Marinagarivorans cellulosilyticus: one gene and its partner. The protein of the gene in region 2 interacts with the protein of the main gene of each other region in a pairwise test. Links are inferred from orthologs where the notes say so. Each region holds a gene or a part of one and is shown on either strand. Other genes may lie near its edges.

Region 1 (3,585 bases), 240 kb from region 2 along the record:
TCGACAGCTGCACCAGCAGCTTCAAGTTTCTCTTTAGCAGCTTCAGCGTCTTCTTTAGAAATACCTTCTTTAACAGCAGCAGGTACGCCGTCAACGATTGCTTTAGCTTCTTTCAAACCAAGGCCGGTGATTTCACGAACAGCTTTAATGGCGTTAACTTTCTTATCGCCAGCAGCGGTAAGGATAACGTCAAATTCAGTTTGCTCTTCAGCAGCACCGCCAGCGTCGCCACCAGCAACAGCAACAGCAGCTGCAGCGCTAACGCCAAATTTTTCTTCCATTGCAGTAACTAATTCAACAACGTCTTTAACAGACATTTCAGCAATGGCGTTTAAGATATCTTCTTGTGAGATAGACATTTTTCAAGTCCTATTCTTACGTGAGCTTTAAGCTCGGATAATTTTTTAAAAAACTCGGTAATTCAAATCGATTAAGATAATAAATTAAGCGGCTTCTTGTTCTTTTTGATCGCGAAGTGCTGCAAGAGTACGTACCAACTTGCCAGCGGCTGCTTCTTTCATAACGCTCATGAGTTTCGCAATAGCTTCGTCGTATGTCGGTAAAGATGCCAACAAATTGATATCAACTAATGCACCCTCAAAGGAGGCAGCTTTTAATTCCAACTTTTCATTTGTCTTAGCGAAGTCACGCAAGATACGCGCGCCAGCACCTGGGTGCTCGCTAGAAAATGCAATAATAGTTGGACCTACGAAGCTCTCAACGAGACACTCGTAGTCAGTGCCTTCAACCGCGCGACGAGCCAAGGTGTTGCGAACTACGCGTAACCATACGCCATGTTCACGAGCCTCTTTTCGTAGAGCCGTCATCTGACTAACAGTAACGCCACGTGAATCGGCTACTACTGCAGAAAGAGCGCTCTTGGCAGCCTCTGAGACTTCAGCAACAATCGCTTGTTTGTCTTTAAGCCCTAATGCCACGGGATTTCTCCTGGTTAATGACGGGAATGACCCCATCGTTTTGTACCAGCTCAAATGTTGCCATTTGAACCCTATGTCGGCGACAACAGGTTCAGAATTCTGAACAGGGTCCACCATCTGCGTAGGCTTTGCTTTGCTCAATTAAGAGGTTAATGACACACAAGATTGTAGACTAAGATTTGCATCTTGCCTTAATTCTGCTACCACTAACTTCACCTACGGTCTTTGACGACCTAGCCTAAAGGCTAGACCCCAAAGTTTTTTGCGCCCGAGGGCGCTACGCTAAAGCGCTATAAAGAGTTACGCTTCGAGAGACGAGGCATCCAAGGTTAAACCTGGGCCCATTGTCGTGCTCAAAGAGATTTTCTTCACGTAAACGCCTTTCGCAGAAGCTGGCTTTAACTTTTTCAAGTCAACCAATAACGCTTCTAAGTTTTCTTTTAATGCGTTTGCATCGAAGCTCAATTTACCGATGCCACCGTGAATGATGCCGCCTTTGTCAGCACGGAAACGTACTTGACCTGCTTTAGCATTCTTAACAGCTGTTGCAACATCAGGTGTTACGGTACCGGTTTTAGGGTTTGGCATAAGACCACGAGGACCTAATACTTGACCTAATTGACCAACAACACGCATAGCCGCAGGGTCGGCGATAACAACATCAAAGTCCATCATGCCGCCTTTGATTTCTGCTGCTAACTCGTCCATACCAACAAATTCAGCGCCAGCTTCTTTAGCTGCGTCTGCGTTAGCACCGGAAGTAAACACTGCAACACGCACTTCTTTACCAGTACCGTGCGGCAAAGTTGTCGCGCCACGAACAGATTGGTCAGATTTACGTGGGTCAATACCCAAGTTAATTGCCGCTTCTACGGTTTCAGGAAATTTAACTGCAGACAATTCTTTTAACAAAGCAACAGCTTCGTCGATACCGTACTGCTTAGTTGAATCAATTTTTTCGTTGATAGCGCGTTGGCGCTTAGATAACTTAGCCATTATTAAACCCCTTCAACATCCAAACCCATGGCACGAGCAGAGCCCGCGATAGTACGAACCGCTGCGTCCATATCGGCAGCAGTCAAGTCCGGCGCTTTAGTTGTAGCAATTTCTTCCAACTGCGCACGCGTTACAGTACCCACTTTCTTAGTATTAGGGTTGCTGCTGCCGCTGGTGATGCCAGCTGCTTTCTTCAACAAGAAAGATGCTGGTGGAGTTTTCATCGCAAAAGTGAAGCTCTTATCACTGTACACAGTGATAACAACAGGTACTGGAGCGCCAGCTTCAATATCTTGGGTCTGTGCGTTAAACGCTTTACAGAATTCCATGATATTTACACCGTGCTGACCCAAAGCAGGACCAACTGGTGGACTTGGGTTTGCCTTACCTGCGCCAACTTGCAGTTTAATATAGGCACTAATCTTCTTTGCCATTTTCAACTTCCTCTAGTTATGGGTTAAACGCCTCAATTAAGTAAAACTTAACGTCATTGGCTCCCCGTTTGTGGGCTTTTATTACGCAAAAAAAACGCAATGCCCAGAGACACAAAAACCCCCACTACCCAAAAGGTAGTGAGAGTCATAAAAATTCAGCTTTTAAATCAGCTTTTCTCGACCTGCCCAAACTCCAATTCAACAGGAGTCGAGCGACCAAAAATAAGCACCGCAACGCGTAAGCGGCTTTTTTCGTAATTCACTTCTTCAACAACACCGTTAAAGTCATTGAACGGACCATCAGTTACGCGGACCATTTCACCCGGCTCAAACAGCGTTTTGGGCTTAGGCTTATCAACAGAGTCATCAACGCGCTGAAGAATTAAATTCGCTTCTTTTTCCGTAATAGGCGCAGGCTTATCTGCCTTGCCGCCAATAAACCCCATAACGCGCGGAGTCTCTTTAACCAAGTGCCAAGCTTCGTCGTTTAGCTCCATTTGAACTAAAACGTAGCCGGGGAAAAACTTACGCTCAGACTTACGTTTTTGGCCATCCCGCATTTCAACCACTTCTTCAGTGGGAACAAGGACATCACCAAAATGCTCCTGCATACCTTCAAGCTCAATACGCTCTTTCAGTGCAGTTGCAACTTTCTTTTCGTAACCTGAATAGGCGTGTACCACATACCAACGCTTTGCCATGGGGAGAAATGTCCGTAGTTAACCAATAATAAAAGAGGCGATTTTTCCGAATAGAGCATCAAGCCCCCACAGGAGAATAGCCATCACGAACACAACCACTAAAACCATTAACGTCGTTTGGTTAGTTTCTGGCTTAGTTGGCCAAACCACCTTGCGCATTTCGATTTGGGCTGACTTCAACAGTTCCCAAAATGCAGCACCCTTGGCTGTTTGCAAAGCGACGAACGCGGCGGCCAAACCCAAAACAACCATTGCCAGCACACGATACAAAATCGCGAACTGATCGGCGTAATAAGAATTACCCACCGTGCCAGCAGCAATAATAGCGATAACAACCAACCATTTAAGGCCGTCTAGCTTATATTGTGGAGACTCTGCATTTGTACTCATGGTTTCTCTCTTCCTACGAAAGTGCGTAATACACAGAAAGGTTGAAACTTGCATTTCAACCTTTCGCGCCGCACGCATTCGTGCAAATAGTGGCAGGCCAGGAGGGACTCGAACCCCCAACTTTCG
Region 2 (7,883 bases):
TATCGTTGCGTTTATACACGTCTTTCCAGTCGATTTTATTGGCAACAGCGTAAGCATTTTGCTGAGCTTGCGTCACATTGACGCCAAGTGCCGTGGCGCATAATACGCGGCCGCCATTGGTTACAATATTGCCGTCTTTTAGGCTGGTGCCGGCATGGAAGACTTTAGTGGTGGCGGTTTCTAAACCGTCCAGGCCAGAGATCACATCGCCTTTATTGTAGCTGCCAGGGTAGCCGCCGGCGGCTAACACTACGCCAACTGCTGGGCGGTCGTCCCACTCGGTGGTTTTGCTGGCTAAGTCGCCAGCCAATGCAGCTTGGCAAATATCAACAAGATCAGATTGCAAGCGCATCATAATGGGCTGTGTTTCTGGGTCGCCAAAGCGGCAGTTGTACTCGATCACTTTGGGGTTGCCGGTGCTATCAATCATTAAGCCGGCGTACAAAAAGCCTACATAGGTGTTGCCCTCTGCGGCCATGCCATTGATGGTGGGCATAATGACCTGTTCCATAACGCGGTCGTACACTTCAGCGGTAACCACGGGGGCGGGCGAGTAGGCGCCCATGCCGCCGGTGTTCAAGCCGGTATCGCCGTCGCCTGCGCGCTTGTGGTCTTGGCTGGTGGCCATAGGCAATACGTTTTTGCCGTCGGCAATTACGATAAAGCTTGCTTCTTCACCCTCTAGAAACTCCTCAATCACCACACGACAGCCGGCATCGCCAAAAGCATTGCCACTGAGCATGTCTTTAACGGCGTCTTCGGCAGCGGCTAAATCCATCGCAACGATCACGCCTTTACCCGCGGCAAGGCCGTCGGCTTTAATCACGATAGGCGCGCCTTTTTCTTGCAAGTAAGCAAGGGCCGGTTCGACTTCGGTGAATTTCTCGTATTCGGCGGTTGGGATGTTGTGGCGGGCTAAAAAGTCTTTGGTGAAGGCTTTGGAACCCTCTAGCTGGGCTGCACCCTTGCTGGGGCCAAAGCAGGCTAAATCGCGTGCTTGAAAGAAGTCTACAACACCATCAACAAGCGGGACTTCTGGGCCAACAATACTGAGCGCAACGTTATTTTCTTGTGCGAAGGTGGCGAGTTTTTCAAATTCTAAAACGTCGATCTCAACGTTTTTTAATTTACCGTCGCCTTCGGTGCCGGCGTTACCTGGCGCTAGAAAAACAGTTTCTACGGCTGGGTTTTGTGCGGCTTTCCATGCTAAAGCATGCTCGCGGCCACCGCCGCCGATAATAAGTATATTCATTGATAAATTACCTTATTGGGTAATTGAAAACTGTGGGAGTTGAGGTGCAGCGAATGCGTAGGGTAATCGTTGGAATACTCCAATGATTACCCTACGGCGTATTGCTTAGTGGCGGAAGTGGCGCATGCCAGTAAACACCATGGCAATACCGGCTTCGTCGGCGGCGGCAATGACTTCTTCGTCGCGCATAGAACCACCTGGTTGAATCACAGCTTTAATGCCTGCTGCCGCTGCGTTATCTAAACCATCGCGGAAGGGGAAGAAGGCATCACTTGCCATAACCGAGCCCGGTACTTCAAGGCCTGCATGTTCAGCTTTAATGCCGGCAATGCGCGCTGAATTAACGCGGCTCATTTGGCCTGCGCCTACACCAATGGTGCGGCCGCCTTTGGCGTAAACAATCGCGTTGGATTTTACCATTTTGGCTGTTTTCCAAGCGAAGAGTAAATCGCTAAGCTCGTCTTCGGTAGGCTGGCGCTTAGTGACGACTTTCAAATCGTCTAGGCCAATCATGCCGTTGTCGCGGTCTTGTACTAACAGGCCACCGTTAACGCGTTTGTAATCTAGCCCAGTTGCAGGCGTGCCTTGCCATTCGCCGGTCACTAATAAGCGAACATTTTTCTTCGCGGTAACGGCTTCTATTGCGGCGGTACTGGCGCTGGGCGCGATAATCACTTCGACGAATTGGCGGGCAACGATGGCTTCGGCGGTGGCGGCATCTAATTCGCGGTTGAAGGCAATAATGCCGCCAAAGGCGGATTCTGTGTCGGTTTCAAAGGCCTTGTCGTAGGCACTTAAAATATCTTCATCAACGGCTACGCCACAGGGGTTGGCGTGCTTAACAATGACGCAAGCCGGCTGGTCAAATTGCTTAACGGTTTCCAGTGCGGCATCGGTATCGGCGATGTTGTTGTAGCTTAGCTCTTTACCCTGCAATTGTGTTGCGGTGGCAATAGAACCTTGTGCTGGGTTTTTCTCGACGTAAAAAGCGGCTTTTTGGTGCGGGTTCTCGCCGTAGCGCATTTCTTGCGTTTTGATGAACTGGCTGTTGAAGGTGCGGCTAAAGTCTTCGCTGCCACCTTCCACTAAACGGCCAAAGTAGTTGGCAATGGCGCCGTCGTAGCTGGCGGTATGCTCGTAAGCTTCAATGGCTAAGTTAAAGCGGGTTTTGTAGCTAATGCCGCCTTCGGCTTCAATTTCGGCCAAGATGGTTTGGTAGCGGCTGGCGTTAACCACGATGGTGACATCGTTATGGTTTTTGGCTGCTGCACGAACCATAGTTGGGCCGCCGATATCGATGTTTTCGATGGCATCTTCTAGGCTGCAATCGGGGTTGGCGACGGTATTTTCAAACGGATAAAGGTTAACCACTACAAGGTCGATGGGCTTAATGCCATGGTCTGCCATAACGGCTTCGTCTACACCGCGGCGGGCTAAAATGCCACCGTGGACTTTAGGGTGCAGGGTTTTTACGCGGCCGGCCATCATTTCGGGGAAGCCGGTGTAATCAGACACTTCGGTAACGGCGATGTTGCTGTCTTTTAACAGCTTGTAGGTGCCGCCGGTAGACAGTAGTTCTACGCCTTTTGCGGCAAGGGCTTGGGCAAATTCGACGATGCCGGTTTTATCAGAAACGCTGATAAGTGCACGGCTCACTGCAACATTTTGTGAATGTGGCATGGTGGTGATGTCCTCAGACTTTTTAACAAATTAAAAAAACGACAACGCCTTGCTAACCGGTAGATTAGCAAGGCGTTTGGAAGGGCTGTTTTACAGTAAACCGTATTGCTTCAGTTTTTTGCGCAGGGTACCGCGGTTTAAGCCAAGTACGTGCGCCGCTTTGGTTTGGTTGTGGCGGCAGTACTTCATTACAACTTCAAGTAAGGGGGCTTCTACTTCTGATAACACCATATCGTAGACTTCGGTAACTTCTTGGCCTTCCAGATTCTGGAAGTAATTAGTAACCGCTTGTTCTACGTAATCGCGCAAAGATTGCGCTTGGCCCACTTGCTGGCGTTGCTCAGGTTGCGAAAACTGAGGCACTGGCGCGCTGGGAGCTGCGACAGCTGCGGTGGTGGGTTCTTGATGACGTTCAGTGATAAAAGGTTCGGCTGAATTCATGCGGCTTCTTCCTCTAATGGTAAGTGCTCGGTAAAAAGTGTGCGTACGAGCTTTAATTGTTCTTGGGGTAAGAGCAACGGGTTAAATTGACGACGCGCGGCCTTTACGGCTTCTTGTGTCGGCAGGTGCTTGTCCATGTACCAGGCAAAGTGTTTACGCGCAATGCGCACACCATGCTCCTGGCCATAGAAGTTATACATGGCGTTAAGGTGCTTAAGTAGCGTTTGAGCGACCTCGGCCAAGTGGGGTTGTTGCGCTTTTTCGCCAGTGGCCAAAAAGGCATTAATTTGTTGGAAAAGCCACGGGTTACCTTGGGTTGCGCGGCCAATCATTACCGCTGCTGCGCCGGTTTGTTCGAGTACTTGCTGGGCTTTTTCTGGGCTATTGATGTCGCCGTTGGCGATAACAGGAAGGTCGGTTTCGGTAACGACTGCCGCAATGGTGCTGTACTCGGCTTCGCCGTTAAAGCGGCAAGCTCGGGTTCGGCCGTGTACTGTTAGCAGCTGAATACCTGCATCTTGGGCGATGCGGGCAATGCGGCAGGCATTTTTGTTGTTGGTATCCCAGCCTGTGCGAATTTTTAGCGTAACGGGAACAAGGCTAGCTTCTACCACCGCTTGCAGTATGTCATTTACCAAGCCTTCGTCTTGCAGTAACGCAGAACCTGCGGCTTTGTTACAGACTTTTTTAGCGGGGCAGCCCATGTTGATATCGACAATATGAGCGCCAGCATCAACGCAAGCTTTGGCTGCTTCAGCCATTTGGGTTGGCTCGCTGCCGGCAATTTGTACGCTGCGCAGGCCGTTTTCGCCATCACTTTTCAGGCGGTTTTGTGATTTACGGCTTTGCCATAGGTGGGTTTGAGAGGTCACCATTTCACTCACTGCCAGCGCTGCGCCTTGTGTTCTGCACAAGTTGCGAAAGGGCTGGTCAGAAATGCCTGCCATGGGCGCAAGTACCGCGCGACCCTCGATGGCGTATGGCCCAATGTGAAACAAATTGATCCCCCTAGGATACATCTGGCAAGCTTTAGCGCTTGTTGGGCACGGTTATGGGTGCCGGTATATCTTAAGCCTAACAATGTAAGCGTTATATGTTCGTGCTCTTTGTGTTTGAGCTTTTCCTCCGGTGCGGAGGCCTAATGAGGCTTGCTAATGCAGTGGTTCTTTCGCTAAAACAGCGCGTTATGCAGCTGGATTTGGGGAAGCCATTAATGCTTAGTGCGGGCTGGAAGTCCGCCTCAAAAAAGGGCGGCCATCATACCTCTACAGCCTTATTTTCAAAAGTATAATTTGACCAAATTGACTAAAAAATAGCTAATCTTTACTGACTTTTTGTCGCCAGAGTGGAAGCCGTTTCACACGCTTGTCATTTTCTGCTCTGCTTGGTGAAACTTTGTCTTGCTGTGTTCGCTTTTTGTCTAGTGCTACTCGTCGATAACTATTTTATAACTCACGGCACCTTTACCTGGGTCGACCAGCTCAAGCGAAAGGTGGATTGCTTTTAGCGAGGGCATCATAGAGGCGCCGGTTAAATCACCGCCTAAGTATTCGTTGGGCTCGAATGCTCGGCTTGCCACCACCTTGTTTTTAATATTGCTGAATATTAAAACGAGCTTTGGAAAGGGTTGCTCGTAAAGGGCGTGGTTTTGTATCACCACATCAACCAGTAGTGCGCCTTCTGTGCTGGGGTGGGTGCGAACCAAAAGGTTGGTTGTGCGTATTTTTCGCAAGTTTTTACGAATAGGTAGCTCGCAGCCAAGGTGTTCGCAGGCGATCGCGTAATACTGGCGATAGGGGTCTTTGATGCTGAGCTCATCAAATTTGAGCCAGGCAATTTGAGCTGCCAGCGCAGCACCAGCGCACATTGCCAGTACAAGCCAAATTATGCGGCTCAACCAGACTGGGCGCTTGGCGGTATATTGAAGTTCTACGGCCTCAACCTCGATGGCGTCGACTAAAGTTCTTGGTGCTTGAGGGCCTGCGTCACTTGCTTGCTTGGCGGCATCGAGTTCTTGTTGCAGCTCGGCGAAATCTTTTTCGGCAATTTCGACTTCGGGTTCAGGCTCTTCCGCTTTTGAGGCCGCATATTCTTCAGCTTTTTTAGCGGCAGCTGTAGGTTCTTCGCTGGCGGCTTGCTCTTTATTGGTTGGAGAGCCTTCACTTTCTTTATCGCTAACGGCGGTATTGCTAGGAGCTGTTTCGTCCAGCAATGCAGACCTAGCCACGGAAGCGTCTTTTTGTTCGTTATGTGTTGGTTGTAAGTGTTCTGACTTCTGGTTTGCTTTGTTAGGCTCTGCCTGGGGTGCTTGCTCTGGTTCTGGTTCTGGTTCTGGCTCGCTAGGCGTGATGCTTTCGGTTGGTGGCTCTTCTGGTGTAGTTTCGCTGGCAGGCTTTTTGTTTAAGCCTAGCTGCGACGGGTTATGTCCTTCGTCTTCTAATAATTGTAGCGCCCAACTTTCGTCATCATCGACTTCAGTCGCAGATTGCTCTTCGACTTTTTCAAGAATACTTTTAACGCGCTCAGTTGACGGGTCGACTTCGGGGGGGGCGTCTCGCAACTCATCTAGCTCGAGATCATCGCTGATGAGTAAGTCATCATCGTCGTCCAGTAGTGCTCTAGAGGATTTTTGTAGGCTATTTGTTAGGTTTTCGCGCCCGTTAAACACATTAAGGCAGGAACCACAGCGTACTGCACCGTTAGCGGTGTTGAGGTGCGCGTCTGTTACGTTAAACGCAGTAGAGCACTTGGGGCAGCGGGTTATCAAGCTTGTCATATGTTTTTGTTATAGCTCGGTTGCGAAAAGGGCAAAACGGTTATTGTCTATGCGTGCTTGGTTGCGGTCAAGCGAACCCATTCCTCTTTTTTCGCTACCGGGTCAAAGTCAAAAAACGGTGCGTAGGCGGCCTGTACAGCTTCGGCTTGTGTCGCAAGAATGCCAGATAAGCATAGCTTACCGCCGGGTTTTACCAAGGGTGTTAGTGTTGGCGCTAGCTCGACAAGGGGGCCGGCCAGTATGTTAGCGACCATAACATCAACGGGGCTATTTGAGCATTTATCCGGGAACACAACGGGGAAGCGTTCTGCGGCAATAGCATTGCGTTGGGCGTTATCTTGCGTGGCGAGTAGGGCTTGCGGGTCGATATCGACACCTAGTACCTGTTTGGCGCCCAGTAATATTGCCCCAATGCCTAAAATGCCAGAGCCGCAGCCGTAGTCGATAATGTCTTTATCGGTTAGAGCTTGAGTCGCTAGCCACTGTAGGCATAAGAAAGTTGTGGGGTGCGTGCCGGTGCCAAACGCTAGGCCAGGGTCCAGCAGTAGGTTAACGGCCTCGGGGTTGGGGGGCGCTATCCAGCTGGGGCAAATCCAAAAGTTATCGCCGCATTGAATGGGGTTGTAATGCTGCATCCATTCGCGCTCCCAGTCTTTGTCTTCAACGATATGCCACTTGAAGTTTGCTTTCGTCGGCAGTTGTAGTTGTGAATCGATGGTGGATGTATCGACTTCGGCTTCGAATAGTCCAGTGACACGGGTTTCTGACCACAGAGGCGTTTCCCCTAATGCCGGCTCAAAAATGGGTTGGTCGGCGTTATCTTGCAATGTTACCGACAGCGCACCGACCTCCATGAGTTGATCCTCGATGAGCGGCGCATCTTCGCGGTTAGTATTGATGTGGATCTCAAGCCAAGGCATGTCGTGTCTCTGATTTTGGTATTTGCAGGGCATTGCTAGCAGCGCGTAAAAACAAAAACACCCAAGCTTGCCGGCCCGCATATTATTAACAGCGGGTTTTTTAAGCTTGGGTGCTAGCGTGGTTTTGGGCTTACTTTAGCTGCAATTTCTTTTCGAGGTAGTGAATATTTACACCACCTTCGCCAAATGCACCATCGCGAACAAGGTCGTTCTGTAGTGGGATATTGGTTTTGATGCCGTCGATAATCAATTCGTCGAGCGCAACGCGCATACGCGTTAAGGCTGCAGAGCGATCGCGTGCATGGGTGATCACCTTAGCGATCATAGAATCGTAGTAAGGCGGCACTTTGTAGCCTGAGTAAATGTGTGAGTCTACTCGTACACCTAACCCGCCAGGAGCATGAAATGCGCTAATGGTTCCTGGGCTTGGCATGAAGGTGTCTGGGTCTTCGGCGTTAATGCGACACTCAAATGCGTGCCCGCGAACCTGTACGTCATCTTGAGTGATGCTAAGTGGCAGCCCAGAGCAAACGCGAACTTGCTCTTTGATAAGATCGATACCGGTAATCATTTCGGTAACGGGGTGCTCAACCTGAATACGGGTATTCATCTCGATAAAGTAGTAGCTACCGTCTTCGTATAAAAACTCGAAGGTACCGGCGCCACGGTAACCGATATCAATACAGGCTTTTACGCAAGAGGCAAAAACGGCCTGGCGAGCTTCTTCGTCAAGGTGCGGTGCGGGGGCTTCTTCCAATACTTTTTGATGGCGGCGCTGCAGTGAGCAGTCGCGATCGTAAAGGTGAACGGCGTT

The links. Proteins that work in one complex are often made in the same cells at the same time.
Region 1: the proteins of prmA (region 2) and rplK interact in binary tests that used the Escherichia coli proteins (3 or more experiments, as listed by UniProt). The link is inferred for Marinagarivorans cellulosilyticus from one-to-one orthologs.

The regions. Positions count from the first base shown.
Region 1 is NZ_AP023086.1:447,494-451,078, reverse strand. The notes cover bases 653-3,585. They hold rplK (50S ribosomal protein L11), read right to left. Parts: upstream 2,369-3,585; coding sequence 1,937-2,368; downstream 653-1,936. Other genes in these bases: secE (preprotein translocase subunit SecE), read right to left, coding at 3,088-3,459; nusG (transcription termination/antitermination protein NusG), read right to left, coding at 2,536-3,069; rplA (50S ribosomal protein L1), read right to left, coding at 1,239-1,934; rplJ (50S ribosomal protein L10), read right to left, coding at 653-938. Also shown: rplL (50S ribosomal protein L7/L12), read right to left, coding at 1-359; more of rplJ, read right to left, coding at 444-652. UniProt on the Escherichia coli protein: Forms part of the ribosomal stalk which helps the ribosome interact with GTP-bound translation factors.
Region 2 is NZ_AP023086.1:681,246-689,128, forward strand. Bases 5,134-7,883 are described here. They hold prmA (50S ribosomal protein L11 methyltransferase), read right to left. Parts: upstream 7,070-7,883; coding sequence 6,197-7,069; downstream 5,134-6,196. Other genes in these bases: MARGE09_RS02595 (DUF3426 domain-containing protein), read right to left, coding at 5,134-6,149; accC (acetyl-CoA carboxylase biotin carboxylase subunit), read right to left, coding at 7,200-7,883. Outside these bases: purD (phosphoribosylamine--glycine ligase), read right to left, coding at 1-1,252; purH (bifunctional phosphoribosylaminoimidazolecarboxamide formyltransferase/IMP cyclohydrolase), read right to left, coding at 1,358-2,932; DNA-binding transcriptional regulator Fis, read right to left, coding at 3,023-3,373; tRNA dihydrouridine synthase DusB, read right to left, coding at 3,370-4,371; more of MARGE09_RS02595, read right to left, coding at 4,800-5,133. UniProt on the Escherichia coli protein: Methylates ribosomal protein L11.